4 regions of the Halomonas sp. PA16-9 genome follow, and region 4 is predicted to be linked to each of the others. Evidence: predicted binding sites of a transcription regulator. Region 4 holds the regulator's gene; each other region holds the start of a gene.
What was found. Region 4 encodes LexA, which represses DNA repair genes until DNA is damaged. Its sites were predicted from a motif close to TACTGTNTANNTANACAGTA; they were not measured.
Positions count from the first base shown of each region.

Region 1: FDY98_RS07465 (LexA family protein) is a predicted target of LexA. The motif match lies at 6,038-6,057, and genes of this name have one in related genera.
Region 2: FDY98_RS03615 (LexA family protein) is a predicted target of LexA. The motif match lies at 3,407-3,426, and genes of this name have one in related genera.
Region 3: ruvA (Holliday junction branch migration protein RuvA) is a predicted target of LexA. The motif match lies at 3,864-3,883, and genes of this name have one in related genera.

Region 1 is NZ_CP040451.1:1,598,049-1,605,784, forward strand. It holds gene FDY98_RS27360 (acyclic terpene utilization AtuA family protein) at 1-289, shown strand, start outside; gene FDY98_RS27365 (acyclic terpene utilization AtuA family protein) at 276-731, shown strand; gene FDY98_RS27370 (hypothetical protein) at 712-1,020, shown strand; gene FDY98_RS07445 (AtuA-related protein) at 1,007-1,363, shown strand; gene FDY98_RS07450 (YbfB/YjiJ family MFS transporter) at 1,501-2,724, shown strand; partial or broken gene FDY98_RS07455 (sodium-dependent transporter) at 2,798-4,260, shown strand; gene FDY98_RS07460 (Y-family DNA polymerase) at 4,222-5,586, opposite strand; gene FDY98_RS07465 (LexA family protein) at 5,583-6,014, opposite strand; partial or broken gene glyA (serine hydroxymethyltransferase) at 6,258-7,522, shown strand.
Region 2 is NZ_CP040451.1:772,382-780,117, forward strand. It holds gene oadA (sodium-extruding oxaloacetate decarboxylase subunit alpha) at 1-788, shown strand, start outside; gene FDY98_RS03605 (sodium ion-translocating decarboxylase subunit beta) at 799-2,121, shown strand; gene FDY98_RS03610 (IMPACT family protein) at 2,352-2,978, opposite strand; gene FDY98_RS03615 (LexA family protein) at 2,978-3,358, opposite strand; gene ccmA (cytochrome c biogenesis heme-transporting ATPase CcmA) at 3,556-4,176, shown strand; gene ccmB (heme exporter protein CcmB) at 4,524-5,192, shown strand; gene FDY98_RS03630 (heme ABC transporter permease) at 5,207-5,974, shown strand; gene ccmD (heme exporter protein CcmD) at 5,974-6,165, shown strand; gene ccmE (cytochrome c maturation protein CcmE) at 6,162-6,671, shown strand; partial or broken gene FDY98_RS03645 (heme lyase CcmF/NrfE family subunit) at 6,724-7,736, shown strand, end outside.
Region 3 is NZ_CP040451.1:2,556,307-2,564,042, forward strand. It holds gene FDY98_RS11790 (D-2-hydroxyacid dehydrogenase) at 1-755, opposite strand, end outside; gene FDY98_RS11795 (FmdB family zinc ribbon protein) at 1,052-1,351, shown strand; partial or broken gene aspS (aspartate--tRNA ligase) at 1,417-3,197, shown strand; partial or broken gene ruvC (crossover junction endodeoxyribonuclease RuvC) at 3,277-3,839, shown strand; gene ruvA (Holliday junction branch migration protein RuvA) at 3,945-4,553, shown strand; gene ruvB (Holliday junction branch migration DNA helicase RuvB) at 4,640-5,677, shown strand; gene ybgC (tol-pal system-associated acyl-CoA thioesterase) at 5,722-6,087, shown strand; gene tolQ (protein TolQ) at 6,146-6,841, shown strand; partial or broken gene tolR (protein TolR) at 6,853-7,289, shown strand; gene tolA (cell envelope integrity protein TolA) at 7,306-7,736, shown strand, end outside.
Region 4 is NZ_CP040451.1:2,879,691-2,887,426, reverse strand. It holds partial or broken gene FDY98_RS13345 (ribonuclease J) at 1-960, opposite strand, end outside; partial or broken gene purU (formyltetrahydrofolate deformylase) at 1,190-2,043, shown strand; gene FDY98_RS13335 (energy-coupling factor ABC transporter permease) at 2,157-2,753, shown strand; gene lexA (transcriptional repressor LexA) at 2,762-3,442, opposite strand; gene FDY98_RS13325 (TetR/AcrR family transcriptional regulator) at 3,710-4,402, shown strand; gene FDY98_RS13320 (L,D-transpeptidase) at 4,380-4,916, shown strand; gene nagZ (beta-N-acetylhexosaminidase) at 4,980-6,017, shown strand; gene FDY98_RS13310 (hypoxanthine-guanine phosphoribosyltransferase) at 6,082-6,660, shown strand; partial or broken gene ppsR (posphoenolpyruvate synthetase regulatory kinase/phosphorylase PpsR) at 6,696-7,534, opposite strand.

The DNA.
Region 1 (7,736 bases), 1.3 Mb from region 4:
TAGCTTGGACTTACAGCGCTGGGAGGCCGAGCGGCTGGATATGCCTGGCGATGACGCCCTGATTTCAGCCAATGTCTACCTGGGAGCCAAGGCGCTGGCTGAGGCGTTGGTCATGCAGGCGGATGTGGTGGTTACAGGCCGTGTTGCCGACCCGGCGCTGTTTTTAGCGCCGCTGATGCACCACTTCGATTGGCGTTGGGACGATTGGGATCGCCTGGGCGGGATGATGGCGGGGCATTTGGCTGAGTGTGGCGCCCAGGTAAGCGGCGGCTACTTTGCCGGGTTTTAAAGACGTGCCGGGGCTCGCCACGGTGGGCTATCCGATTATTGAAGTGGAGCAGGATGGCAGCCTTATTATTACCAAGCCTGCCAATACCGGTGGCTGTGTTACCGAGCAAACGGTGAAAGAACAGCTGCTTTACGAAGTGCATGACCCGGCGAATTACCTAACCCCGGATGTCACGGTGGATCTTTCCCACGCCGAGGTGCGTCAGTTGTCACCTAACCGTGTGGCGGTGACGGGAATTCGCGGCAAGCCTGCGCCTGAGCGGCTAAAAACCACCGTGTGCTATGAAGGCGGTTGGCAGGGCGAGGCGGAAATCTCCTATGCCGGCCCGAACGCCTTGGCACGAGCCCAGCTTGCAGCGCAGGTACTGCGTGAACGATTGGTGTTTCGAGCCCCTGCTGCGTACCCGCTTGGATATCATTGGCTTGGCCAGCGTATTCGATAGCGATAGCGGTGAGCTGCAGCGTAGCGCTTCAGCGTCTGCCAGCGGCGATTATCGGCTGCGACTGGCGGCCGAGCACAGCGAGCGGCGCTGGGTAGCCCGCGCCACCCAGGAGCTATTGGCGCTTTATTGTGCCGGGCCTGCGGGCGGCGGCGGCGTGCGGCGTCAGTTTCAACGGCGAGTGTTTACGGCCTCATATTTGGTCAAACGTAGCGACGTTCATGCCCATGCCAGTCTGTTTGAAGCGTCGCCCCTCGGCGAACGTAGGAGTGAACGTTATGCTGCAAGCTGAACCCACGCAAACGGCGGTGCACCCGCATTCCTCGGTCACCCTTCATCAACTCGCCCATGCCCGTGCAGGTGATAAGGGCGAGCGGCTAAACGTGGCACTGTTTGCCTATGACCCAGACCATTACACCACCCTGCTGGAGCAGGTAACCGAGGAGCGTGTGCTGGCGCTGTTTGCTCATCGTGGTGCCAGCCGAGTGCGGCGTTACCCTTTGCCTAATTTGGCGGGCATGAACTTCGTGATCGATGACGTGCTGCAGGGCGGCGTTAATGGCGCGCTCAACTTGGACGGGCATGGCAAAACGCTATCGTTTTTGCTGTTAAGCATGGAGGTAGATGCGAGCTAGGCCTTTTTAACCTCGCTCCTCGACTTAGGTGGTCATGACCCGCTGCCTGAAAGGCCTTACTATGACGATAAAATACGCACGCTAATTAACATAACGTCCGCTCAGTCGTCGTTAAAGAGCCGTTCAGGAGCAGCCCCATGACCGTCGCAACGCTAGGTGCCCAGCGCTTCAAAGTGCTGTTGGCGGGCGTTTTTAGCCAAATATTATGTGTTGGCATCGCGCGCTTTGCCTATACCCCATTGCTACCGGTCATGCAGCAGCAGACCTGGATGGGTGATGCCGATGGCGGCTGGCTGGCTGCGGTTAACTACGCGGGCTATATGCTGGGGGCCGTGCTGGCCGCCTCTATTCACAGTATTTATATCAAAGACACGCTATTTCGCTGCGGGTTAATCCTGGCGGTAATCACGACTGCGGGTATGGCGCTTACCGATCACTTCTGGGTTTGGGCGGGGTTGCGTTTTCTGGCGGGTCTTTCAAGCAGCGCTGCAATGCTATTAGCGTCAGGGCTGATTCTTCACTGGTTAATCCAACATCGCCAGCGCGGCGAGCTGGGAATTCATTTTGCCGGTTTGGGGCTAGGCATGATTGTCGCGGCGGTGGCAGTGGAGATGATGCTCCAGTTTTCCTTTAGCTGGCAGACCCAATGGTGGGGCTTTAGCCTGCTGGGTGCCGTGCTGCTGGTGCCTGCCTGGCGCTGGCTGCCGCGGCCGGAAAGGCCGCTAGAAGGGGCTCACGTGGCGAGTAGCCGAACCGCTACGCCGCCAACACGTATTTTTATGCGCTGGATGCTCGCCGCCTACTTTTGCGCCGGTTATGGCTATGTGATCAGCGCTACCTTCTTAGTTGCCATCGTTGAGCGTGAGCCGCTGCTGGCGGGGATGGGCAACTGGACGTTCGCTCTGGCCGGTTTAGCCGCCGCCCCAGCGGTGATGCTGTGGGATCTGGTCGCCCGTCGAGTGGGCTATTTAGGGGCGCTTATTCTCGCCATGGGGATTCAGGTAGTGGGGATCGTACTGCCTGCGATTACCGCGAACTCAGCAGTGGTACTGCTCAGTGCGGTGCTCTATGGCGGTACCTTCCTTGGTTGCGTCAGCCTTGTGCTGACCATGGCAGGTAGGCTCTATCCTTCCAGCCCCGCGCGGCTAATGGGGCAGATGACTCTGGCATACGGCGCCGCCCAGATATGCGCCCCGGCATTAACCGGTATGTTGGCTGAAACCTCTGGCCACTATGATGTTGGGCTGTGGTTGGCGGGCGGTTTTGTAACGCTTGGCGCGGTGCTGCTGGCCTGTTTGCGCCGGGTAGATCAAACCGCTCAACGCTTGGATGCCGCCGCAAAAGCCACGGTGTACGCCTAGGAACTGGGGCCTAGTGGGCATTACCCTCGAAATCCTTTAGGATGAGCGCCTTTTTCTTACGGGATATGGGCAAATGACCTCTTCTAGGCAACCTCGCACCCAATGGCTAGGCCGCTGGGGGTTTATGTTGGCGGCCACCGGTTCGGCGGTGGGGCTAGGCAATATCTGGAAATTCCCCTACATGACTGGGGAGTTTGGCGGCGGCGCCTTCGTGCTGGTCTATCTAACGTGCATCTTTGCCGTGGGTGTGCCGGTGATGATGGTCGAAATCGCGTTTGGTCGGCGGGGACGTGGTAGCCCGGTGGATGCCATACGGCGCGTGGTCAATGAGTCTGGCCGTTCATCGGCCTGGTCGTTGATTGGTTGGATGGCCATGCTCTGCGGCTTTATGATCCTGTCGTTTTACGTGGTGGTGGCGGGCTGGTCGTTCTCGTATCTGTGGAAGATGCTGACCGGGGGCTCGCGGGCAGCAGCGTTGATGAGATGGCCGCTGTGTTCGGGGCCAATAACGCCAATCCGCTGAACCTCGGTTTCTGGAGCACCCTGGTTACGCTGGCCACCATGTTGATCGTGGGTAAAGGCGTGCAGCAGGGAATCGAGAAGAGCGTTAGCTGGATGATGCCGGGGCTGGTGATCATGCTGGTGGTGTTGATTGGCTTTGGTATGTTTTCCGGTGGCTTTGGCGCTGCGGTTAACTTTCTGTTCTCCTTCAATGCGGGCAGCCTCTCTAGCGAAGGCCTGCTGGCAGCGCTGGGTCATGCGTTTTTCACCCTCTCGCTGGCCTCTGGAGCGATTCTGACCTACGGCAGCTACTTGCCTAAAGACGCCTCTATTGGCCGCACCACGGTGAGTGTGGCGGTGGCGGATACCGTTGTTGCCTTGATGGCGGGGCTTGCGATCTTCCCGGTTATTTTCGCCAATGGCATGAACCCCGGCGAAGGCCCAGGGCTAATTTTTATGAGCCTGCCGCTGGCTTTCCAGGCGATGCCGCTGGGCACCCTGTTTGGCATTCTGTTCTTTCTGATGCTCTCTATGGCAGCGCTGACCTCTTCGATCTCTATGGTCGAAGCCACGGTTTCCTGGCTGTGCGACAACAAAGGTATCTCGCGTTCGGCAGCCGCCTGGGGCACCGGTATTGTGCTGTGGTTGATTAGCACACTGGCGATGCTGTCGTTTAACCTGGGCGCGGATTGGACACTGGCCGGTAAGAACTTCTTTGACTGGCTGGATTATTTAACCTCGCGCTGGATGATGCCGTTGGGTGGCCTGGGCACGGTAGTGGTAGCGGGGTTTGTGCTGAAAAGCGAGACCTTCCGCGACGAGCTGGGGCTTGCCCCCTTGTCTTATGCGCTGTGGCTAACCATGGTGCGCTACGTTAGCCCGCTGGGCATTGTGGTGATTTTTGTCGACGCGCTGGGCGTTTATCAGGTCTCGTTTGCGGCTCACTGGCCCTGGTTGCTGGGGATTCTGTTTACCATGGTCGCGCTTGGAGAAACCTTAAGCCCGCGGCTGCGTACTGCGCTTAGCGCTGGTTAACGCCTGCTGTTTTTTCTGCTTCTCTTTCTGCTTTGCCTCGGCGGCGGCGACTGCGCCGGGGTGAGTGCCCACTTTCATCAACTCGTCCCAGCGCGTGGTATAGCGGTCTGAGCGGTGGGCGCAGCGCAGTTGCCAAGCAGCAGGGGCATCCGTCATACCAAAGCTGATAGTGCCTTGCCCCATGCGCTGGTTGATCTGATCCACGGTTGCCATTAAAAACGGATGGCGATCACGGACTGGCGGATGCAGCAGCGAAAGCTGGTGCTGCTCTGCATCCACTAAATCCAGCAGCATCACGCCAGCTTTCATGAACTGGTAGCGGGGGCGATGAATCTGCTCAAGGCCTTGGCGTACGGCATCAAGGATCACCCGGGTATCGTCGCTGGGTGAGGGCAGGGCGATCAGCGCCTGCGGGAAGTATTGCAACTGATCGCGGCGATGACGGTTAGTGTTGAGAAATACCATCACCGCACGAGCTAAGCTACGTTGCTCGCGAAGTTTTTCAGCGCTGCGCTGGGCGTGGCGCCGCAGTGCATTATGTACTTCTGCAAAAACGCCGGTGGGCTGGCCGAAAGAGCGCGAGGTCATAATGCGTTGGCGCGGTTGATCCAGGGCGTTCATCTCCATACAAGGCGTGCCACGCAGCTCGAGCGCGGTGCGCGCCAGCACCACAGAGAAGCGCTTGCGCAACTGCTTGTCGTCGCTTTGACGCAAGTCCCAAGCGGTGGTCACGCCGCCAATCGCTAAGCGCCCGGCAAGCCGATGGCCGACGCCCCACACGCTGCCCACCGGCGTACGTTTGAGCAGCGCCTGCGTCGTGTGATCTTGTCCATTAAGCAGGCAAACGCCTTGGTAATGTGGGTCTTGCTTGGCAAGGTGATTGGCTAATTTGGCGAGCGTGTGGGTGGGTGCCAGCCCAACACACACCGGTAACCCTAAATGGCGGCGAATACGATGGTGCAATTCTCGCCCCAGCCTCTCACACTGCTCTGTGGTTAATCCTTCCAGGTAGACGAACATTTCATCTATTGAGTAGGGCGCAATTGCAGGGCAGGCATCGCGTAGTAGTTGGGTCAGCCGTGCCGACATATCTCCGTAGAGTTCATAGTTAGACGACAGCAGGTGGATCTCGCCGCGCTGACGCATTTCTTCAAGCTTGAAGGCTGGCGCACCCATAGGGATACCCAGCGCTTTTAACTCGGCGGAGCGGGCGATGACACAGCCGTCGTTGTTCGACATTACCCCCACGGGCCTACCTTCCAGCTTGGGCTGAAAAACCCGCTCGCAGCTGACGTAGAAGTTGTTGGCATCGACTAGACCGATCATCGCAAGTACTCGTGCACGACGGCGCGCACTACCCCCCATAGCTGGCAGTCGCTGCCTTCAAGTGGCAGTGGCGGATAGTTAGGATGTGTTGAGCACAGGTGCGGCGTTCCCCGATAGAGCGCATAGCGTTTAATTAGGGCCTCGCCCTCTAGCATAGCGACCAGAATATGTCCCAGTTGCGGTTCAATACTGCGATCAACCACCAGCAAATCACCCTCAAAAATTCCCCAACCCTCCATGCTGTCGCCGGTGGCGGTGACATAAAACGTCTCAGTAGGGTTTTTAACCAGCCGTGTGTTGAGATCCAGCGTGCATGGCTCGTAATCCTGGGCTGGCGAAGGAAAGCCACTAAAACCAGCGCGGCCACAAGGCTGCGGCTGAGAGGTTAACGGCAAGGCAGGGGTAAAGTGAGAAGACTGGCCCGGCATCGTCGGCATCCTGGTGCTTAAAATATTGTATAAATATACAGTATTTTGCATGGCGAAGGAAAACGCAAATTGACGCCCCCTGAGATCGCTTCATTGTGTTCGCGATGACACTTTCTCTGTCATTACATGAATCACGCTCATGCAAGACCTGACGAGGATGCGATGAAAGTCGCGTCAGGCTGCGTTATGATAGCGCCCTCGCTTCTTCCATGATGACCCTTTCTCGTTACGAGGTTCCCGCCGATGTTCAGCCGCGATATGACAATTGCCGGATTTGATGATGTGCTGTTTGATGCCATGCAGAAAGAAGTGGAGCGCCAAGAGGCCCACATCGAACTGATCGCTTCCGAAAACTACGCCAGCCCCGCGTACTCGAAGCTCAGGGCAGCCAGCTGACCAATAAATACGCTGAGGGCTACCCCGGTAAGCGCTACTACGGCGGCTGTGAGTTCGTCGATATCGCTGAAAACCTGGCCATTGATTACGCCAAAGAGCTGTTCGGCGCCACCTACGTGAACGTTCAGCCCCACTCAGGCTCGCAAGCCAACAGCGCGGTGTTCCAAGCGCTGGTTAAGCCAGGCGATACCATTTTAGGTATGAGCCTGGATGCGGGCGGCCACCTGACCCACGGTGCCAAGCCTAATTTTTCTGGCAAACACTACAACGCCATTCAGTACGGTCTGGATGAGCAGGGGTTAATTGATTACGATCAAGTGGCTCAGCTTGCTCGCGAGCACAAGCCCAAAATGATCATCGCCGGCTTCTCAGCCTATTCACAAATTGTTGATTGGGCCAAGTTCCGTGAAATCGCCGATGAAGTAGGCGCTTACTTACTCGTTGATATGGCCCACGTCTCTGGTCTGGTCGCGGCAGGCGTATACCCCAGCCCCTTGCCCCATGCCCATGTGGTCACCTCCACCACCCACAAAACCCTACGCGGCCCCCGCAGTGGCGTGATTCTCTCAGCGGAAAACGACGCTGATATCGAGAAGAAGCTGCAGTCAGCGGTTTTCCCCGGCGGCCAGGGTGGCCCCTTGATGCACGTAATCGCCGCCAAAGCGATCTGCTTCAAAGAGGCTATGGAGCCCGAGTTCAAAACCTACCAGCAGCAGGTAGTTAAGAACGCTCAGGCAATGGCCAAGGTGTTTATCGATCGCGGTTACGACATCGTCTCTGGTGGTACCGAAGACCACCTCTTCCTGCTTTCGCTGATTAAGCAGGGCGTAACGGGCAAAGATGCCGATGCTGCTTTGGGTCGTGCTCATATCACCGTGAACAAGAACGCTGTTCCTAACGACCCGCAAAGCCCGTTTGTCACCTCTGGCCTGCGTATTGGCACCCCGGCGGTGACCACGCGCGGTTTCAGTGAACAAGAGTGTAGTACGTTGGCAGGTTGGATCTGTGACATTCTGGACGTACTGGCCAAGGGCGAAGACACCAGCGCCATCGAAACCCAGGTGTTGGATAAAGTGGCCGAGGTTTGTGCGCGGCTTCCGGTTTATAAATAAGCAGCTGTAACCATTCTCCTTGGCAAAGGATAGCCACAAAGAACGGGCGGCCGTTAGGGTCGCCCGTTTTTTTGTGGCTTAACGGTAATGCTAGCTAGGGTTTCCGAGAGCTGCCAATCTTTGCTTGCGTCGATGTTAGTACTTGAAATGTGGACAAACTGTAGAAGTGTGAGTGCACAGGTCAGTCTGATGTCTTGGTTGAACTTGACTTACG
Region 2 (7,736 bases), 1.4 Mb from region 4:
CCACCTCGCAAATCGTCGGCACCCAGGCGGTCATGAACGTGATGATGGGCGAGCGCTACAAGTCGATCTCCAAGGAAGTTCAGGCGCTGCTCAAAGGTGAATATGGTGCTGCCCCAGCACCCTTCAACGCCGAATTGCAAAAGCGCGTCTTGGAAGGCGGCGAGCCGATTACCTGTCGCCCGGCGGATAACCTCTCACCGGAAATGGATAGGCTGGCTGCCGAACTGAAAGAGAAGGCTAGCGCTGAAGGTATTCGCTTGGCCGAAGGCAAGCGCGAAGTAGATGATGTTCTGACCTACGCGCTGTTCCCGCAGATCGGCTTGAAGTTCCTTAAAAACCGCGACAATCCCGACGCCTTTGAACCTGCCCCCCAGGCAACTGACGCAAGTGCTGAAAAGACACCCGCCAAGGTGGAAAGCAAAGCGCCGGTGGCTAGCAGTGGCCCGGAAACCTATACCGTTAAGCTCAACGGTAAAGCCTTCGTGGTGGAAGTGTCTGAAGGTGGTGAACTGGGCGAAGTGCAGGAGCAAACGGCGGCCAGCACTGGCGCCCCCAAAGAGGAAGTGTCTGCACCCACTGGTGAGAGCATTGATGCGCCGCTGGCCGGCAATATCTTCAAGGTTAATGTCCGCCCTGGCGATAAAGTCGCTGAAGGGGATGTGGTGATCATTCTTGAAGCGATGAAAATGGAAACCGAAGTGCGTGCCAGTATCGCAGGCACTGTGTCTAAGGTTAACGTCAGCGAGGGCGACAGCGTAGCCGTAGGCGATGCGCTGATCGAGCTCTAAGGGCCCAGTAATGGATAAATTAGTAACGTTATGGGAAGGCTCTGGGCTATATAACCTTGAGCTTGGCCAAGCCGTCATGATCATGGTGGGGCTACTGCTGCTTTACCTGGCCATTTATAAGAAGTTTGAGCCGCTGCTGCTGGTGCCGATTGGCTTTGGCGGCATTCTGGCCAATATTCCCGAAGCAGGGTTGGCGATTTCAGCGCTAGACCAAGCGATCGAGGTGGCGAAACCCGCAGTGCTACAGCAGATAGCGGCAGCGCTGGGCGCGACGCTGGATCCGTTAGCGAATGCGGAAGCCTGGCGTGAATCGTTAAAAGTGATAGCCCACGATGGCGTCGCACCGGATCAGGTGCGTGCCGCACATGATATCGCCGTGGGCGTCGGCTATAGCGATGGCATGCTTTACAACTTCTATAAAGTAGCAATTGGTTCAGGTATCGCCCCGCTGATTATCTTTATGGGTGTGGGCGCCATGACCGACTTCGGTCCGCTGCTGGCCAATCCGCGCACGCTGTTTTTAGGTGCGGCCGCTCAGTTTGGTATTTTTGCCACTTTGTTTGGTGCCGTGGCGCTCACCTCGATGGGCATCATGGATTTCTCGCTCAATCAGGCCGCCGCCATTGGTATTATTGGCGGGGCCGATGGGCCGACCTCCATCTACGTCTCCAGCGTGCTGGCGCCGGAGCTGCTGGGTGCTATCGCGGTGGCTGCCTACGCCTATATGGCGTTGGTGCCGCTGATACAGCCGCCCATCATGCGTCTGCTGACCACCGATAAAGAGCGTCAAATCAAGATGACCCAGTTGCGGCCGGTCTCCAAGCTGGAAAAAATCATCTTCCCGCTGATGCTGCTGATTCTGGTCGCGCTGTTTCTGCCCGATGCGGCACCGCTACTCGGTATGTTCTGCTTCGGTAATCTGATGCGTGAGTGTGGCGTAGTCGAGCGCTTGTCGGATACCGCGCAAAACGCCTTGATCAATATCGTCACGATTATCCTGGGACTGTCGGTAGGCTCCAAACTGATGGCCGAGAGTTTCCTGGCATTTGAGACGCTGGGGATATTAGGTCTGGGTATTGTCGCCTTTGGTATCGGCACGGCCGCTGGGGTATTGATGGCCAAGCTGATGAACCTGGTGAGCAAAATGCCCATCAACCCATTGATCGGTGCCGCGGGCGTTTCCGCCGTGCCTATGGCAGCGCGGGTGGCGAATAAGGTGGGGCTGGAGTCCAACCCACATAACTTCCTGCTGATGCATGCCATGGGCCCCAACGTGGCGGGTGTTATTGGGTCGGCAGTCGCGGCCGGGGTAATGATTAAATACCTGGGTTAACTAGTCCTCTGCCATCAACGACATAGGGGTGTCATTGCGAACGCAGTGAAGCAATCTGGGGTTGGTTCTCAGGGTAGGCTTGAGATTGCTTCGTCGCAGGCTCCTCGCAATGGCCGGTGAGTGTCATCGCGAGCGAAGCGCGGCGATCTCGGTTTGTTTGCCACCGCAGAACGAGATTGCCGCGTCGCAAGCTCCTCGCAATGACATATGGGGCCCTTTCATCTGCTGCGTTATGCCTTTGGTGCAGAGAGAACCTCAATAGCACTCTTCAAGCGGTTTTCTAGCGGGGCAAGGTCAAGCGGGCAGTCCCGTGGCCAGCCAATGGTCAGGCGAACGCCATCACCATCGTAGTCGGCTTGCTCAATAGGGATGTCGTGCTCTTCGCACCAGGCGCGGGCAATCGCTTCATTGGCAAAAGTAAGGCGCAGGGTGTAGGTGTCGCGCTCAACCACTTCCCGGGTAGCGAGTGTCTCAAGGGCATGGCTAACCGCCTGAGTGTAGGCGCGGGCTAAGCCACCGGTGCCGAGCTTTGTACCGCCAAAATAACGAATGACCACACAGCCAATCTGGCCCAGTTGGCTCCCCTGGAGAACCTGATACATGGGGCGGCCAGCGGTGCCGCCAGGCTCGCCATCATCGGAAAAGCCAATCAGATTTTGCTCGCCGGGTGGCCCGGCAATGTAGGCAGTGCAGTGGTGGCTGGCATTAGGATGCGCGGTTTTCGCCGCATTCAGCAGAGTAGTGAATGCGTTGATATCGGGAGCGTGGCAGATCCAGGTGATAAATTGGCTCTTTTCTACTTCAATGTCAGCCGTGTGCCATGACCCTGTGGGTAACTCGGGAACCCGATAGCGCATTAATGCTCCGTAAAGGTAGTCTCACTTTTCACACCCATTACCATGCCGAGTACCTGAATATCCCGGTTGTGCAAAAATAGCGCTGGCTGCAAAGTATCTTCTGGCCATAGCTCTACGCCAAAGCGGCTGATAGAGAGCTGCCTCAAGGCGATCGTTTGCTGGTTTATTTCGGCAACGGCAGTTTCTGTCTGGGTATCGTGTTGATAGCGCCGGATAATAATGACATCGCCATCGAACAAGTTGCAATCACACAGTGCATTGCCACGCACTTTGAGTGCATAGGTATTGCGTCGGGTAATGCTAGGCGCCATTGCGTAAGGGCGCGGTGCCGGTTGTCTACGGCCAAACGTAACGGTAGGTGCTGCCATCGATAGGGTCATCAAAGAATCTCCATTGCATGTTCTTTCATACAGTGGTTTTCATTGTAGACCTGTTTTTGCATACAGTGCCAGAGATAATTGCTCTCACGACATATTGATGAAGATCACGCTGCGACCCAGCGCCGCATTGTGTGAGTGGCGAGAAAGGGGCTTTACGTGTAGAGTTCGACGCGAAATCAATATGCCAGGAGAGACGCTTGAGCCTGTGTCTACAAGCCCGCCAGCTTGCCTGTGAACGCGATGACCGCTGGCTGTTTCAAGGGTTAGATCTGGAGGTTCGCAGCGGCGAGATAGTGCGAATTGAAGGGCCCAATGGTAGTGGTAAAACCAGCCTTCTGAAAATTCTCTCCGGCCAGCTCAGTGACTACCAGGGCGAACTGTTCTGGAATGGCGCTGCGATGAACGAAGCACGTGAACATTTTCTCGCGAATTTGCTCTATTTAGGACATGCACCGGGCATTAAGTCAGGGCTTTCCCCGTTAGAAAATTTAGCCTGGTATCAGGCGTTAAGTGGGGAAAGTGGTAATGAAGATCAGCGCCTGGAAGCTCTTGAACGGGTTGGGTTGGCAGGCTTTGAAGATGTGCCCGCAGGGCAACTCTCAGCAGGGCAACAGCGCCGTGTTGCCCTGGCGCGCTTAACGTTAACGCCGCGCGCCCTATGGGTACTGGATGAGCCTTTCACCGCGATTGATCGCCACGGCGTCGCTGATCTAGAAAGACAGCTAGTTGCCCACGCTCAGGCGGGGGGCTGTGTGTTAGTAACGACACACCACGAGTTAACCGCTTCACCGTTGCTCAGACGGATATCTCTAGGGTAGAAAGCAGGACTATCTCAGTTGGATATAGCGGCTTAAATAACTCTCGACAACGTGGTGTCAGGGGAGGTTGAAGCGAGGGTCTTTTGTCATGGACGGAAAGTGTTCCCGACAATTCCGTCATTTCCGCCATCCATGGCGGTCAGACTACAAAAATAGCGCCCAGGGAAAGGGTTACAGCGCCCTCGCGGAAACCTCCACTGGGCACCGATGCTTGTATGGTAGAGGAGAAAGGGTTGCACAGCTCTTTACATGGCGCTTCAAATAGCTCTTCACACGGCTCTTCACAAAGCTCGGAGACCGCTCAACAGGTTTCAGCAGTGCCACTGCGTGAGCATAGTGGTGGGTTAATGACCGCAGTGAAGGCCACGCTAGTGCGTGACTTAACGCTATTGCTGAGACGCCGTGGCGAAGTGCTCAACCCACTGGTGTTTTTTGCCCTGGTGATCACGCTGTTCCCGATCGCTATTTCGCCCGACCCTGAGCTGTTAGCGGTGATTGCTCCAGGTTTGCTGTGGGTCGCAGCTTTGTTAGCCGCGCTGCTTTCATTAGACAGCCTGTTTCGCAGCGATTATGACGACGGTAGTCTGGAGCAACTGCTATTGGCGCCGCAGCCGTTAGTCGCGCTAAGTTTGGCCAAAGTGGCCGTACACTGGCTGCTGACAGGCCTACCGTTGGCGCTGATGGCGCCGATATTGGGTATTATGCTGGCGCTGCCGGCGGGTAGCTACGCCGTGCTGGCGCTGTCGCTTGCATTGGGTACGGCAAGCTTGAGTTTGATTGGCGCCATCGGTGCGGCGTTAACCGTTGGCTTGGCACGGGGCGGAGTGCTGCTCTCGCTACTGGTGCTGCCGTTGTATATCCCGGTACTCATTTTTGGCGCAGGCGCGGTGCAGGCGGCCATTTTTGGAGAGGGTGTCTCCGCACACCTGGCTATCCTGGGCGCGCTGCTCGCCGCCTCACTCATGTTGGCGCCGTGGGCGATTGCCGCATCGCTGCGTATCAGTATTAACGGTTAAGGACGGGACACGCTATGTGGGCCTTTATACACAAGCTGGGATCACCCAAGTGGTTCTACGGCATTAGTGCCAAATTACAGCCCTGGTTTTGGGCCGCGGCGGCGCTGTTGATCGTCACTGGCTCGCTGTGGGGGTTGGCGTTTGCGCCAGCGGATTACCAGCAGGGTAATAGCTTCCGAATTATTTACGTCCATGTGCCGGCGGCCTTTTTGGCTCAGTCTATCTTCATTGCCATGGCGGTTTCCGGCCTAGTGTTTATGGTCTGGAAAATTAAAGTCGCCGATATGGCGGCGGCGGTGATGGCGCCTCTTGGCGCAGCTATGACCTTTGTCGCGCTGTTTTCCGGTGCCGTATGGGGTGTGCCTACTTGGGGAACCTGGTGGATGTGGGATGCACGGCTAACGTCAATGCTGATCTTGCTGTTTTTGTACTTGGGCGTAATTGCTCTGCGTGGGGCTTTTACCAGCCGCGATAGCGCCTCACGGGCAGCCTCGGTGCTGGCCATGGTGGGGGTGATCAATATTCCCATCATCAAATACTCGGTGGACTGGTGGTACACCCTGCACCAGCCCGCTTCATTTACGCTGACCTCGCGCCCGGCCATGCCTACTGAAATGTGGCTGCCTCTGGTCATTATGGTGCTGGGTTTCTACTGCTTTTTCATTGCCTTAACGCTGATGCGCACACGCAGTGAAATTTTGCGCCGCGAAGCTAACAAACGCTGGGTACAGGAATTGGTGACCGGCCAAGTGGTGAAAGTACCGGCAGAGGAGGCTCGCTAATGGCGTTTGACTCATTTTCCGAATTTCTCGCCATGGGTGGTCACGCGCCTTATGTGTGGTCTGCCTGGGGCGTGACAGCGCTACTGCTGCTCGCCACCGTATGGCATGCGCGTGCTGAACAGCGCCAATTGATCAAAGGCTTGAAACGCCGTGCAAGACGCGCAAACAGCGCAAGGGGAAACGCCCAATGACGCCTAAACGTAAACAGAAACTCTTTATTATCCTGGGCCTTGTGTCGCTGGCCGCGATTGCCGTGGGGCTGACCCTGTACGCGCTGCGCGCTAACATCAATCTGTTTTTCAGCCCGGTACAGATCGCCCAGGGCGACGCGCCCATGGAGCGGCAGATTCGCGCCGGTGGCATGGTGAAAGAGGGTTCAGTATCCCGTGACCCCGAGAGCCTGGACGTCGAGTTTGTCGTCACCGATTACGTTGATGACCTGGAGGTCTACTACAGCGGCATCCTGCCCGACTTGTTCCGCGAAGGCCAAGGCGTGGTAGTGATCGGAGAGCTTCAGTCCGATGGTCGTTTGTACGCCGATAAAGTGCTTGCGCGCCACGATGAGAACTATATGCCTCCTGAAGTCGCCCAGGCACTTGAAGAGGCGGGCTATTCGCCAGCCGACTACCAGGCCAAAGCCGCGGAAGTGGGTAAACGCCTGGACGAAGAAGGCGTACCCCAAGCAAGCGAATACTAAGACCCACAGTTTAACCGCCTTGCCTTACCGCCAGTGCTGGTTCGGAGCGCACATGTTTATCAAAATGATTCCTGAAATTGGCCACTTTGCCCTCATTATCGCGCTGCTGATGGCGGCGGTGCAGGCCGTGATGCCGCTGGCCGGTGCGGCCACCCGGCGCCCGCTGTGGATGGCCTATGGTCAGCCCATGGCGGTGGGGCAGTTTGTGTTTATTGCCATTGCCTACGCCTGTTTGACCGCCAGCTATATGCTGGACGATTTTAGCGTGGCGAACGTGGCCAACAACTCCAACTCGCTGCTGCCCTGGTACTACAAGTTCAGCGCGGTGTGGGGCAACCATGAAGGGTCGGTGCTGCTGTGGAGCTTTATGCTCGCGGGCTGGGGTGTGCGGCCAGCCTGTTTACCGGCAACCTGCCGCGGGATATGGTCGCGCGAGTAATGGGCGTGATGGGTATGGTTTGCGTCGGCTTCTTACTGTTTATTCTGATGACATCGAACCCCTTCGAGCGGCTACTGCCCGGTATGCCCCAGGATGGCGCCGACCTTAACCCGCTGTTGCAAGACTTCGGGCTAGTAGTGCATCCGCCGATGCTCTACATGGGCTATGTGGGCTTTTCCGTGGTCTTTGCATTTGCCATTGCAGCGCTGATGGGCGGGCGTTTAGACGCGGCCTGGACCCGCTGGGCAAGGCCCTGGACGAATCTGGCCTGGGCATTCCTGACCGTGGGTATCGCGTTAGGCAGTTGGTGGGCCTATTACGAGCTTGGCTGGGGTGGCTGGTGGTTCTGGGATCCGGTCGAAAACGCTTCACTGCTGCCCTGGCTGACGGGAACCGCACTGGTTCACTCACTCGCGGTCACCGAGAAGCGCGGCTCGTTTAAAAGCTGGACCGTGCTGCTGGCGATCTCGACCTTCTCGCTGTCGCTAATGGGCACTTTTCTGGTGCGCTCTGGGGTGCTGACCTCGGTGCATGCGTTCGCCAACGACCCGGCCCGCGGTTTCTTTATCCTGATGCTGCTGGCCATTACGGTAACGCTGTCGCTGCTGGTGTTTGCCCTGCGCGCT
Region 3 (7,736 bases), 320 kb from region 4:
AGCTTGCCGCTACGCAGCGCCTCTAACGCTGCCACTTCATCGATAACTCCGCCGCGGGCGCAGTTGACCAGTAGCAGTGAGTTCTTGGCGCGCGTTAAGCGCTCCCGATTGATCAAGTGCTTGGTGGCCTCGCTCAACGGGCAGTGCAGGCTGATAACATCGGCATCGGGAAGCAGGTCGTCCAGGGCAGGGCGCTTATCATTAGCTTCGTTGCCGGGGCGGGCGGCGAAGGTGACTTGCATGCCAAAGGCTTCCGCCAAGCGTGCTACTTCGGTACCTAACTCGCCTTGTCCGACCATCACTAGCTGTTTACCTGCCAGTTGGAGCGTTGGGTAATCCTGCAAACAGAAGAAGGCGCTACGCTGCCACTCGCCTGCGGCGACATCGCGCTGATATTGGGGAAGACGATTGGCTAACGCGAGCATGAGCATCAAAGTGTGTTGGGAAACGCTGGCAGTGCCGTAAGCCGCGACGTTTTTAACGTCAATGTTGTGTTCTTTTGCGCTTTCAAGATCGATATTATTGAGACCTGTCGCCAATACGCATATTAGCCGCAGTTTTGGCAGTTGCTGCAGCGTTTCGGCGTCCAGCACTACCTTGTTCACGATCGCTACATCGGCGTTAGCAAGGCGTTCCCGCGCTTGTTGCGTGGTACTCTGCTCAAACACCTCAAGGTTTGAAACCGTCTCTTTAATGGCGGCCAAATTGATCTCGGGGCCGAGACTTTGCGCATCCAGTATCACCGCATGGGGCATTTTCTTCTCTCCATTAACCGCAGGGGGCTGTATAACCTTGCTCGTCAGGGGGCACAAAAGGGTATAATGGCGGCGCTTTATCAACCGCAGCCTTGGAATTTACCCCGACTGGCCACATATTGCAGCCTGGCAGCGTTTGTGTTCGCCATTGTTCTTTCTTTTCAGAACGAGTCTTTTAGATAGAACTGGATTTGTCAGAGCTGGGTCTTTAGAGCTGAGCCTTTAGAGCTGGGTCTTTAGAATCAGGCCTGTCAGAACTAAGCTTGTCAGGGTTGAGCTTATTAGGAGTCATTAAGATGCCCATCTATGAATATGAGTGCAAGGCCTGCGGCCATCGCATGGAAAAATTGCAGAAAATTAGCGCCGATCCTCTCAAGGATTGCCCTGCATGCCAAAGTGATGGCTTGGAACGGCTTGTCTCGGCAGCGGGATTCCGTTTGGCTGGCGGCGGTTGGTACGAAACTGATTTCAAAACGGGTAGCAAAAAGAACCTGGCCGCTGATGGCAAAACTGCCTCTGCAGATGCCGGTAAATCAAGCGATTCCAGCGCTACCGCTAAGAGCGTTACTCCCAAAGACAAGGGCGCCGCGGCATAGCCGCGGCAGTCAGGGTCGGGACGCCCGCGACACACTCATTGCCACGTAACAGAACAGGATTTGACATGCGCAGCCATTATTGCGGCCAGCTAAACGAAACTTTGGTGGATCAAACGGTTACGGTATGCGGATGGGTTCATCGCCGCCGTGACCACGGTGGGGTAATTTTCCTCGATATGCGCGATCGCGACGGCATCGCACAGTTCGTGGTCGACCCTGATACCGCCGAGGCATTCGCTAATGCCGACCGTGCCCGCAGTGAATTTGTCCTGCGTATCACTGGTCGCGTTCGGCTGCGCCCAGAAGGCACCCAAACGCCAACATGCCGACGGGTATGATTGAAGTGTTGGCAAAAGACGTTGAAGTGCTCAACACCGCCGTTACCCCGCCATTCCAGCTGGATGAGCATGGCAAGGTTGGCGAAGAAGTGCGCTTAAAGCATCGCTACATCGATCTGCGTCGCCCGGATATGATCGAGAAGCTGCGTCTGCGCTCGCGTATTTCTCATAACGTGCGCGCGTACCTCGAAAACCAAGGCTTCCTGGATATCGAAACGCCGGTACTCACCCGCGCTACGCCAGAGGGTGCTCGTGATTACCTGGTGCCTAGCCGTACCCACGCGGGTAGTTTCTTTGCACTGCCTCAGTCGCCGCAACTGTTTAAGCAGCTGTTGATGGTGGCGGGTTTTGACCGCTACTACCAAATTGCCAAGTGCTTCCGCGATGAAGACCTGCGCGCCGACCGTCAGCCTGAGTTCACCCAGATTGATATCGAGGCGTCGTTTGTGGAAGAGAACGACATCATGGGCATTACCGAAGCCATGATTCGTCAGCTTTTCCAGGACGTGCTAAAAGCCGAACTCCCTGAGTTCCCGCGCATGACCTGGCAGGAAGCGATGGATCGCTTCGGTTCCGATAAGCCGGATCTGCGTATCCCGCTGGAACTGACCGATGTCGACGACCTGATGCAGCAAGTCGATTTCAAAGTCTTCTCTGGCCCCGCCAGCGCGGATGATGGTCGCGTAGCGGCGCTGAAAGTACCCGGTGGCGCCAAGCTATCGCGCAAAGAGATCGACGAATATACCAAGTTTGTCGGCATCTACGGCGCCAAAGGCTTGGCGTGGATCAAGGTCAACGAGCGCGCCAAAGGGCTTGAAGGTCTGCAGTCTCCGATCGTCAAGTTTATGGAAAACATCGTTGAAGAGCTGCTCGACCGCGTGGGCGCAGAAGATGGTGACATCATCTTCTTCGGTGCCGATAAAGCCCGTATCGTTAACGAAGCCATTGGCGCGCTGCGCGTCAAGCTCGGTGCTGATCTGGAGCTCTATACTCAAGAGTGGGCGCCACTGTGGGTAGTCGACTTCCCAATGTTTGAAGCCGACGACAGTGGTCGCCTGAGCCCGCTGCACCACCCCTTTACCGCGCCTTCCTGCACACCGGAAGAGCTCAAGGCAGACCCCGCCAATGCGCTTTCACGCGCTTACGATATGGTGCTCAACGGTACCGAATTGGGCGGCGGCTCTATTCGTATCCACGATCAGACCATGCAGAGCACGGTGTTTGAGATTCTAGGCATCGGTGAAGAAGAAGCCCAAGAGAAATTTGGCTTCCTGCTGGATGCACTTCAGTATGGTGCACCGCCTCATGGTGGCTTAGCCTTTGGCTTGGATCGCTTGGTCATGCTGATGGTCGGTGCCAAAACTATTCGTGAAGTCATCGCCTTCCCGAAAACCCAAAGCGCTGCCTGTTTGATGACCAATGCACCGGGCGAAGTCAGCCCCGAGCAGTTGAAAGATTTGAACATCCGCCTACGTCAGAAAGTCAAAGCGGAACCCGCCGCCGAATAAATCGGTTTGGATGGCTGCTCAACACCGACGCCACGGCGTCGGTGTTTTTGTATGTTCTAGTCACACGAGTATCGACGCCATGGAAGAGCAAAAGCCCGTCGTACCCATTCGCATTTTGGGCATAGACCCTGGCTCCCGGGTAACCGGTTACGGGGTGATCGACATTATTGGCGTTAAACCCTGCTACGTAGCGAGTGGCTGTATCCGCACGGCAGAAGGGGCCTTGGAGCAGCGCTTGGCGCAAATTTACGCCGGTCTTAGCGAAGTCGTCGGCCTGCATCGACCCTCCCAGGTGGCCATTGAGCGGGTATTTATGGCCAAAAATCCCGATTCAGCGCTGAAGCTTGGCCAGGCTCGGGGGCGGCAATGGTGTGTATGGCCAATCATGGCTTGAGCCTTGCCGAGTACGCCGCGCGGCAGATCAAGCAGGCGGTGACCGGCCAGGGCGGCGCGGACAAAGAGCAGGTGCAGCATATGGTGACCGCCATTCTGCAGCTCTCCGCTACTCCCCAGGCCGATGCCGCCGACGCGTTAGCCATTGCGTTAACCCATGCTTATAACGGCTCTGTGTTTAGCAGCCATGGCTTGCCCGCTGCGCCATCTCGGGGCCGCCGTCGCTCAACTGGACGCTGGCGGCTTTAATTCCCGCTGTACCGCTGGCTGAACTACTGGTCACCTGTACAGAGTCGCTTTATAGTAATCACCTGTTTTTCACTCTATTTTTTTCATTCCGGTGCGAGCGTATTTATGATTGGACGTCTGAGTGGTCAGCTAGTGGCAAAGCAACCTCCCTGGATTGTGATCGACGTTCATGGCGTAGGTTACGAACTAGAAACCTCAATGAATACGCTGGTCGCACTTCCTGCGATTAACGAGAGCGTCTCATTATTCACCCATTTAACCATTCGTGATGATGCCCACTTACTCTATGGCTTCGGCCGTGAGCATGAACGTGCTCTGTTCCGCGCCTTGATCAAGGTCAATGGCGTAGGGCCCAAGCTTGCACTCGCCATCCTGTCGGGTATGGACGAAGACGCCTTTATGCGCTGCGTCCGTGATGACGACAGCAAAGCGCTGACAACCCTGCCAGGAGTGGGTAAGAAAACCGCAGAGCGGCTGATTATTGAAATGCGCGACCGTTTTCCCGAGTGGGAAGATGGCAGCGACGCGCTATTGCCCCTTGAAGCCACCAATGGCCGTGCTTCTACCCGCGATAGTCTTGCCGATGCGGAAGCCGCGTTAGTTAGCTTGGGGTATAAACTGACTGAGGCGTCGAAAATGCTCGCCGATATTGACCCCAATCAGTCTACCGAAGCGCTGATTAAAGCCGCGCTCACCCAGCGCATGGGTGGCTAAGCAGGCAGCGGTGTGAGTACGAAATTGTGGGTAGTGGATAGACCTTTGTGAATAGACCTTTTGAATCGCCATAAAGAAGAGCACCTATGTTAGAACACGATCGGCTGATCGCCGCTGAGCCTGAACAGGGGGAGGGGCGCATTGATTACGCGATTCGCCCCAAGCGGCTGGATGACTATATTGGCCAGCCGCGTGTGCGTGAACAACTGGAAATCTTTATCGGCGCCGCGCGGCTGCGTGAAGAGAGCCTGGATCACACTCTGGTATTTGGCCCCCCAGGGTTAGGTAAAACGACCCTTGCGCATATTATTGCCACCGAGATGGGCGTCGGTATGAAGTCGACTTCCGGGCCGGTACTCGAGCGGGCAGGCGATCTAGCCGCCATGCTGACTAATTTAGAGCCTGGCGACGTACTCTTTATCGATGAAATTCATCGCCTGTCACCGGTGGTCGAAGAAGTGCTCTACCCGGCCATGGAAGATTTTCAGCTCGATATTATGATTGGCGAAGGGCCTGCGGCACGTTCGATTAAACTGGATCTTCCCCGCTTCACCCTGGTGGGCGCCACGACCCGGGCAGGATTATTGACCTCCCCGCTGCGTGACCGATTTGGTATCGTGCAGCGGCTTGAGTTTTATAACCTGGAAGAGCTAACAGAAATTGTCTCGCGTTCAGCGCGCTTGTTAGGCGTTGAAACCAGCCATGATGGCGCCATTGAAGTGGCCAGGCGTTCAAGGGGCACGCCGCGAATTGCCAACCGACTGCTACGCCGGGTGCGGGATTACGCCGAAATGAAAGGTAACGGCGTCGTCGATGTCGCCATGGCTGATGCGGCTCTCAATATGCTTAATGTGGATCACCACGGCTTGGATCATATGGATCGGCGGCTACTGCTGGCCATGATCGATAAATTTGACGGTGGGCCGGTGGGTATTGACTCACTCGCCGCGGCGATCAGTGAAGAACGTGACACGATCGAAGACGTTATTGAGCCCTATCTTATTCAGCAGGGCTTGATGATGCGCACTCCCCGCGGCCGGGTGGCCACCCGCCAGGCGTGGCTGCACTTTGAGCGCGTGCCCCACGCACAGGCAACCGATATGGAAGGAGAGCGCCGTCCGTGAGTAGCTGCACAAGAGAAGGTTATCGACTGCCGCTGCGCGTTTATATGGAAGATACTGACGCAGGCGGCATTGTCTACTACGTTAACTACTTGAAGTTTATGGAGCGTGCGCGTAGTGAATGGCTCCGCCAGTTGGGCCTGAATCAGCAAACGCTGCTAGACGAAGGTACACAGCTAGTGGTATACCGCTTGGCCTGTCACTACGCGAAACCGGCTTACTTGGATGACGCGTTGGAAATTAGTGCTCACGTTACCAACGTTGGGCGCTGTCGGATGACATTTGAACAGCAGGTTTGGCGTAATGAGGAACTCCTATGCTCTGCCACAGTCGAGATAGCCTGCTTGAGCACCGAACGTTTACGGCCAAAAGCATGGCCAGCATCGCTTAAAGTTTTGACCCAGGCCTCTTAACCAAGAGGTCACTCACTGCGTCGGCAATCCCGACCCTAATAGATTGATGAGGGCACCTGTGAACGATAACACCATGTCCATTCCCCATTTGATAATGAATGCCAGTACTGTAGTGCAACTGGTAATGCTGCTGCTACTGGTGGGGTCGATCCTCTCTTGGGTAGTGATTTTTCAGCGCAGTATTGCGCTGGGCCGCGCCAAGAAAGAGTACAACCAATTTGAGGAGTCTTTTTGGTCAGGTGTCGACTTAAACGAACTCTATCGTGAGATTCCTGCCGATGACCCGCGCCACGGCGCCGAGCATATTTTTCAAGCTGGTTTTCGTGAATTTAACCGTTTGATGCCTAAAACCCGTGACCCGGATACCGTGCTGGAAGGCGTTCAGCGTAGCATGCGCGTAGCGTGGTCTCGGGAAGAGGATCGCTTAACCCAGCATTTAGTGTTTCTTGCCACGGTAGCCTCAGCTAGCCCCTATATCGGCTTGTTCGGCACTGTATGGGGCATCATGGGGTCGTTTCAGGCACTATCACTGACTCAGCAAGCGACCCTTGCTACGGTGGCTCCCTGGATTGCTGAAGCGCTCATTGCCACAGCCATGGGTCTATTTGCGGCGATTCCAGCGGTGATTTTCTATAACCGCCTATCCAACTCGTCTTCTCGCCTGCTGGGCAAATATGAAGACTTTGCCGAAGAGTTTCACGCTATCCTGCACCGCAATTTGCAAGGTCGTGACGGCAAACCGAGCGCCAGCTAAGGGAGAGAGCCATGCAAGGACCATTCAATCGTAGCGGCAAAAGCAAGCCAATGGCGGAGATTAACGTCGTCCCTTTCATTGACATCATGCTGGTACTGCTGGTGGTCTTTATGATCACCGCGCCCATGTTGACCCAGGGCGTACAAGTTGAGTTGCCGCAAGTCACCTCTCAGCCCATTGATATCCAGGAGGATAATGATCCGATCATTATCTCGGTTGATAGCGACGGTGGGTACTTCATCACGCTTGGGAAGACTCCACGTCGGTGTCGCTGGATGAGATGTCCTCACGAGTGACAACGATTATAGAGCGTCGCCCAGGCACACCGGTAATGGTACGCGGCGACCGTAATGTGGCCTACGGTCAGATTGTCGTCTTGATGAGCACTCTGCAAGGCGCTGGCGTGGCTAATGTGGGGCTGCTATCTGAGCCGTCAAAAGATGGGTAAGGGCAAGGCGCAGCACATGGCACTGAAATCCCCGCGCGATCCTCAAGACGTCGGCTATAAGTGGCCGACTGTTCTGGCGATAGGTGTGCACGTAGCGATTGTAGCGTTTAGCTTGATCAGCCTGCCTAATCGAGACGCAGAACCTGACAGCTCCTCGATCGTACAGGCAACGCTGGTAAGCACCGAAACCTTTACCGACCAGGCGCAGCAAGCAACGGAAGAGCAGGCGGCGATGAATGCGCCTGCTGAAGCCCCCACCGAGCCTGATGCACCGGAAGAGCCTTCAGCTAGTGAACAGCAGGCCGCAGCCGAGCAGCAAGCCGCAGAAGAAGCCACCCAACAGGCGGCGGAAGCCGAGGCGCAGGCGCTAGAAGAAGCACGTGCGGCTGCGGAAGCTGAGGCCCAACGTAGAGCTGAAGAAGCGGCTGAGCAGGCCGAACAGCAGGC
Region 4 (7,736 bases):
TTTTTAAGCTGTTCAATGGGGCGTTCATTGCCAGGAATGGCTTTAGCCGAAAAAATAACGTTATCGCCCGGCTGAAGATCCACAAAAGGGTGGCGACCCTGGGCGAGGCGCTGTAGCGCAGCTCGGGGCTCACCCTGGCTACCGGTGGCGATAATCACCACTTCATCCGGGGAAGATAGCCTAAGTCATGATTGGGCACCAAAGGCGGTAAATCATCCATATAGCCGAGCCCCCGGGCAACGCTGACCATGCGCTCCATTGAACGGCCCATCAAGCTAATGCGTCGGCCACACTTCTGAGCGGCGCGCCCTATCGCTAACACCCGGGCAAGGTTACTGGCAAAGCAGGAGACCACCACCCGGCCCTGGCAGTTGCTGAGGGTTTTTGTCAGGGCGCGGGCGACGTCCCCCTCGCTGCCGGAGTGCCCGGGCATGGGGGCGTTAGTGGAATCGCCCACTACCAAGTCAACCGGGGCAAGCGCCTTGAAGAGGGCTGCACTGATCGGCGTGCCGATAATCGGTTCAGGGTCGAGTTTCCAGTCGCCGGTATGTAAAACGCGATAGCCACCGGCCATCATTATTAGCGCACAGCTTTCGGGAATGGAGTGGGTTAAAAGTAAATAGCGCAGCGTGAATGGCCCGCTCTCTAGGGCCTCGCCAGGTTCAATGACATGGATAGCCGCACCGCTAAGCTGATGCTCGGCAAATTTTAGCCGCAACAGGCCTGCCGCCAGCGGGTGGCGTAAATGGGGCAGTTCCACATCGGCCATAGCCAGGCTGCGGCACCAATGTGGTCTTCGTGACCATGGGTGATAAATAGCGCTTTGGGCACGATCCCTAGTGCTTTCGGCGTATCAAGATTGGGTACCTGCAGCGGCGAGTTGGGAAGATCCTGGCGGATCATCATGCCGCAGTCCACGGCTATCCAGTGATCGTCATAGCCGTATAGCGTTAGATTCATTCCAATCTCACCGCATCCCCCAGCGGCAAAATGCGCAGCGGTGGACGACGACGGGGGCGAATTTGAACGCGTGGTGAATGCATCTGTTATGAAAAACCTAAAAAGTAGTGTCTTAACTATACGGGAAGGCAGGGGCAGCTAACAATCATCCACGGCCTTCCGATACACTATGCGACCTAAGCCGCTGGTTTGTCATAATTAACTTAGCAATAGGTCAAGAGTAGCTCACATGTCTCATTATTATCGTTTAGTAGTTTCCTGTCCTGACCGGGTGGGTATTGTTGCACGGGTATCGAGCTTTATTGCCCAGCAGGGCGGCTCCATTACCGAAGCTAGCCAGCACTCCGATTTAGAAACCGGCTGCTTTTTATGCGCTACGAAATTCTGGCGGATTCGGTAGGTATGTCGGCGGAAGCGCTGAGCGCGGCATTTGAACCGATAGCCAGCGAATTCAATATGCAGTGGTCGCTGGTGGATACCCAGCAGCGTAGGCGCGTCGTGCTGATGGTGTCGCGGGAGTCACATTGCTTGGTAGATCTACTTTACCGCTGGCAGGCGGGGGAACTGGATTGCGACATTGTCGGGGTTATCTCCAACCATGATGATATGCGTTCGCTGACGGAGTGGTACGGTATTCCTTATCACCATGTACCGGTCGACCCCGACGATAAGCAAGCATCGTTTGCCAAGGTTCAGGCCGAAATCGACAGTGCCCGCGCCGACTGCGTGGTGCTGGCGCGCTATATGCAAATACTGCCCCCTGAGCTGTGCGCGCGCTATGCGGGGCGAGTGATCAATATTCACCACAGCTTTTTGCCCTCTTTTGCCGGGGCTAAGCCCTACCACCAGGCCTACCAGCGGGGGGTTAAGCTGATTGGCGCTACCTGCCACTATGTGACCGAGGAACTCGACGCAGGCCCCATCATCGAACAGGATATCCATCGCGTTAGCCACTGTCATACGCCTACTGATCTAGTCCGCTTTGGTCGTGATGTGGAGAAAGCCGTGCTCGCTCGCGGTTTGCGTTGGCACTTAGAGGATCGTGTGTTGGTGCATGGCAACAAGACAGTGGTATTTAGCTAAGTACTCTATAATGCCCGCCCATCAACCTGAGAGGCCGCCATGTCATTTGCGCAAAGTGTATTAGCGCCCTGGGCGCTGCTGCTCACCTGGCTACTCTCGTTAGCAGTGATCGCATGGGCGCTTTGGGGCGGCCCTGGCAGGTGTTGATAGCGGATTCAGCGCTTCAGCACCGCTGGCTGGGTGCTACGCTGGCGGTGATGCTGATGTGGCAGCTTCGTGCCCAGGCTGTTGATTGGCTAACGCTACACCTTGTTTTTACAGTATTGATGACACTCGTTTTTAAAGCGCCATTAGCGCTGATTAGCAACGTGCTGATCAACATTGCCATGGTGGTGATTGGCCGCAATGAGTGGATGTTGCTGGGGGCAAATGTGCTGGTTACCGGGATCGTCCCGGCGGCCGTTATTGGCACGGTATGGCGGCTGGTAGATCGCCGCCTGCCGGATAACTTGATGGTATTTCTGTTTGCCTGCGGCTTTTTTGGCGCGGCGCTGGCAACGCTGGGAGGAGGCTTGGCGGCGGTAGTGCTGATTATCGTCGCGGGTACAGACCCTGAGGCGATCTATCTCGCCCAGGAGTATGCGCGTTTTTTACCACTGCTAATGCCTTCAGAGGCATTTATTACTGGCATGCTGCTGAGCATCCTGCTGGTCTATCACCCAAACTGGGTGGCCACCTTCAATGACCACCGCTATATCGACCTGCAGTAGCGGATTTATTAGCCGAGTGCCTGGCCGTTGCCACCACGAATTACGCCGACTCCAACGCCTTCAATATCGAGCGCTTGAGAGCGCAGGTCGATTTCAATGGGCGCAAAATCAGGGTTCTCTGCAAACAGCGTCACTTGATGCCCCTGGCGTTTGAAGCGTTTAACCGTTACTTCATCGTCCAGGCGGGCAACCACGATCTGGCCATCGCGAACCCGGTCAGTGCGATGAACCGCCAGTAAATCACCTTCCAAAATGCCAATATCCTTCATGGAAAGGCCGCGTACGCGCAGCAGATAGTCAGCTTTGGGAGTGAAGTACTCGGCCGGTAGCGGGCAGTAGCGATCAATATGTTCGGCGGCCAAAATGGGGCTGCCGGCAGCTACTTCCCCGATCACAGGCAGGCCAGTGGGTGGGGCTTCCACGTTGGTTGTGGGTAAGGCGGGGACTGCGCTATCCAGGACTTCTTGAGGTTCCTGGTTGGGCAGGCGGATGCCGCGAGAGGTGTTGCGGATAATGCGAATAACGCCTTTGCGTTCCAGCGCGCGCAGGTGCTCTTCAGCCGCATTGGGTGAGCGGAAGCCAAGTGCTTTGGCAATCTCGGCGCGGGTAGGAGGGTAGCCAAATTCGCCCATGGTCTTAACGATAAAATCAAACACGTGCTGTTGGCGAGCGGTTAGCGGACGCGACATACCAGACTCCATAAATAGTGAATAGACAGTAACAAGTTAAATGTCGACTTAATCAATAAGTGTTTAAGTATACAGTATGTTCCTCTGTCCAGTATATGGCTTGTCAGTGCCTATTGCCGATGTCTATGCAATTTTTCTAATCGTTTGAAACTAAGTTTCTGCTTATTTAATACGTCACATTTTGTCAATAAATCAAGCGTTGAGCCCGCCTACGTTATGGCATAGTATTTTGCTATGTTTTAAACACCTGTTTCCCTGGAGAGCGACATGGCTCAATCTGATACGGTGACCCGTATACTCGACACCGCCGAGGTGCTGTTTGCAGAGCGGGGTTTTGCTGAAACTTCGCTGCGCAACATCACTAGCAAAGCGCGGGTTAACTTAGCCGCTGTTAATTACCATTTTGGTTCCAAAAAAGCCTTGATTCAGGCCGTTTTTGCCCGCTACCTGGATCCGTTTAGTCAGCGCTTTCATACTGCGCTAGATGAGCTCGAGGGCCAACACGCCGGGCGCGTTATCCCGCTGGAAACACTGCTCGAGACCATGGCAACTACCGTTCTCGCGGTGCCCGCCGAGCGCAATAGTTTGAAAGTGTTTATGCGCCTGCTGGGTCTTGCCTACAGTCAAGCACAGGGACATCTAAGACGTTATATCCAGGAAGAGTATGGCGATGTGTTTACACGCTTCACCGAGCTTGTGCGCAAAGCAACGCCGGATCTGCCTGACGCCGAGCGTTTTTGGCGGCTACACTTTGTGCTCGGCACGGTAATCTTTACCCTGTCTGGCCTTGATGCGCTACGCGATATCGCGGAGAAGGATTACCACGAGCAGGTCTCTGTGCGTGATTTGGTCAGGCGATTGCTCCCGGTAGTGGTGGCTGCTATGAATGCGCCGTTACCCATAGCCCTTGACGGTGCCAAGCCAGAAGAAGGAAAACATGCGAACTCCTACGCTAGCTGAGCTACCTCCAACGGAACATATCTGGCTGGAGATTGATACTACCGAACAGTTGCTGCGCTGTTGGCGAGGGCCAAAAGTGCTCCATGAGTGTTCTATTTCATCCGGTGCTGCCGGAAGCGGGGAGCGCAATGGCAGTGGTAAAACCCCCCGCGGGTGGCACTATGTGCGCGCGGCCATTGGCGGAGATATGCCCGAAAATGCGGTGTTTCGAGGTCGCCGCTGGACGGGCGAGACATTTTCGCCCGAACTCGCCGAAGAGCATCCAGAGCGTGACTGGATTCTGACCCGCATACTGTGGCTGTGTGGCTTGGAAAAGGGCGTGAACCGCGGTGGTCAGGTGGACTCGCAACGGCGCTATATTTACCTGCACGGGACGCCGCCTGACGAGCCCATGGGCGTTGCTGCGTCCCACGGCTGTATTCGTTTACGCAATCCTGATCTGCTCTATATCTTTTCGTTAGCGTTGCCGGGTACCCCTGTTTGGTTGCACGGTGGCCGCCAGTCCTTTGATTGATCAGATTTTGACACCGCTAGACGATCGTCTAGAATCATCGCCCCTTTTCATGGACCTATCACGATGACTCAACCGTTAGGCCCGGTCATGCTTGACCTTGAAGGCACCAAATTGACGGCTGCAGAAAAGCGCTTGCTGCTAGAACCGACGGTCGGAGGCGTTATTCTGTTTGCCCGCAATGTCGAAAATGGCTATCAGGTTCGCCAGCTCTGCAGCGATATTCGCCGCGTGCGTGCTGATTTACTGCTCGCCGTGGATCAAGAGGGCGGTCGCGTTCAACGCATAAAAGAGGGGTTAACACGCCTGCCTGCCATGGCGCGTATCGGTGAGAGCTACCGCACCACCCCGGAAGAGGGGCTGGCGTTAGCCAAAGATGCCGGCTGGTTGTTAGGGATGGAGATGGCTGCCTGCGGTCTGGATCTGAGCTTCGCCCCGGTATTAGATGTTGAGAGCGGTCTGTCCAGCGTTATCGGCGATCGTAGTTTTAGTAATGACCCCCAGCACGTGGCTCAACTAGGTAGCGCGTTTATTCAAGGGCTTCATGATGCCGGTATGGCTGCTGTGGGCAAGCACTTTCCCGGCCACGGCGGGGTTGCGGCGGACTCCCACGTTGCCTTGCCAGTAGACGATCGCCCGCTGGACGTGATTAAACAGCACGATCTTGTGCCCTTTACCCAATTAGCCTCGCAGTTAGATGGGGTCATGCCGGCGCACGTTATTTATAGTGCTTTCGATACACGCCCAGCAGGATTTTCACCCAGTTGGTTGGGCATGTTGCGGGAATCGCTCGGCTTCAAAGGCTGCGTTTTTTCTGATGATCTGAGTATGGCAGGCGCCCACGAAGCGGGAGACCCCAAAGCGCGTGCCCAGGCAGCGCTGGCAGCAGGCTGCGATATGCTGCTGGTATGTAATGACCGAGCCTCCGCGCTTGAAGTGATGGAGGCATGCCACGGAATCAATTCTAAGCGCCCCGCTAAGTTGCGCTATAGCCGTGCGCGCCCAGACCTAGATGCGCTGAGTGCATTGGGCCGTTGGCGTCGTACTCACGCTAAGCTGGAAGCGCTAGCGGATAAGCCCAAGTCCAGTGCGGAAGCAGAGTAAGCCCAGCGCTGAATAAATCTCTTACTTAAATAAATGAAGTTTTAACCCGCCGTGGAGTTGGTAGATGTCAAAGTTGGATAAAGAAGCATTAGAGTCGCTGGACTCGATGCGTGAGCTGATGGATAACGCCGACTGCCTAATTTCTCAGCAAGAGGTAGAGCGGGCGCTGGATCGTATGGCGGAAGAGATTACTCGGGATTTAGGCGATAAACTGCCGGTTTTTTACTGCGTAATGAATGGTGGCTTGATTACCACCGGTCATCTGCTTACCCGCTTGGGCTTTCCGTTGGAAGTAGATTATTTGCATGCCACTCGCTACCGCAACGAGCTGCGCGGCGGCGAGCTTTTTTGGCGCGTTTCCCCTGAAGTGCCCATGGCGGGCCGTCACGTAGTGATTGTTGACGATATCCTGGATGAGGGGGCGACCCTGGCGGCCATTTTGGCTTACTGCGAAGAGGCCCAGGCCGCCAGCGTTACCACAGCGGTGTTGGTCGATAAACAGCACAACCGCAAAGCAGTGCCTGGGTTGAAAGCCGACTACTGCAGCCTGGAAGTTGCCGACCGTTATGTGTTTGGCTTTGGTATGGATTACAAAGGCTACTGGCGCAACGCGCCGGGAATTTTTGCCCCCAAAGGCATGTAATCCACTGGGGGCTTGCGTAGTTTTTGTAGTAGTTTTTACATTAGCGGGGGCGAGAAACGCCTCGCTAAGCCGGTTTCAGCAATCATCCGCGTTGAAATCTCCTCCACCGAGAAGCGTGTCGCATCGATGAAGGGAATGTGCATGGTGCGGTAGAGCGACTCGGCCTGTTCCACTTCTTGTAGGCACTGATCCATCGAGCTATAGCGGCTATTGGGGCGTCTCTCGTTGCGAATTGCCGACAAGCGTCGCGCATCGATGGTTAACCCAAACAGCTTTTGCGATGGGGCACGAGCGCCTTGGGTAGCTTCAGCATGCCATCTTCGTCTAAATCGTCTTCCGTCAGCGGGTAGTTAGCCGCCCGAATGCCAAACTGCAGCGCCAGATAAAGCGAGGTAGGTGTTTTGCCGCAGCGCGAGACGCCAACCAGGATGATATCCGCTTTATCGTATTGGTGGGTGCGTGCACCGTCATCATTATCCAGCGCGAAGTGGACGGAGTGGATACGATCCATGTAGACATCATCGCTGCCTATCGAGTGAGTGCGCCCAACGCTGTAGGAGGAGTGGGTCTCTAGTTCTTGCTCTAAGGGCTCCAGAAAGGTGGAAAAAATATCGACCTTAAAGCCGGACGCCTTACGAATAACGTCGCGTATTTGTTGATCCACAATGGTGTCAATGATAATGGGGCGATGACCATCCCGGTTGGCTGTCGACTCAATAATCGCTGCTAACGCCTGCGCTTTTTCCAACGTATCGATATAGGGCTTGGTCTGCATATCGATCTCAACATCGCTGAACTGGGCCAGCAAGCTACGTCCTAAACTTTCCGCCGTGATGCCGGTACCATCTGAAATAAAAAAAGCCGTACGTTTCATAACTAAGTCCACGGGTGAGTGATACGGCTATTGTGAGCCGAGCTGTTTGTCAGCACAACGTGTCATCATTGGGCGTTTTGGCGGGCTCAAATGTATCTGACTACATAAATAGCCCAAAAAGCCCTGCTGTTGTAAAAATCCTCCACTCTCTTCGCTATTAGACCAATGGCGAATATATTGGCGTGGTGCTAGGGTGTCTCAA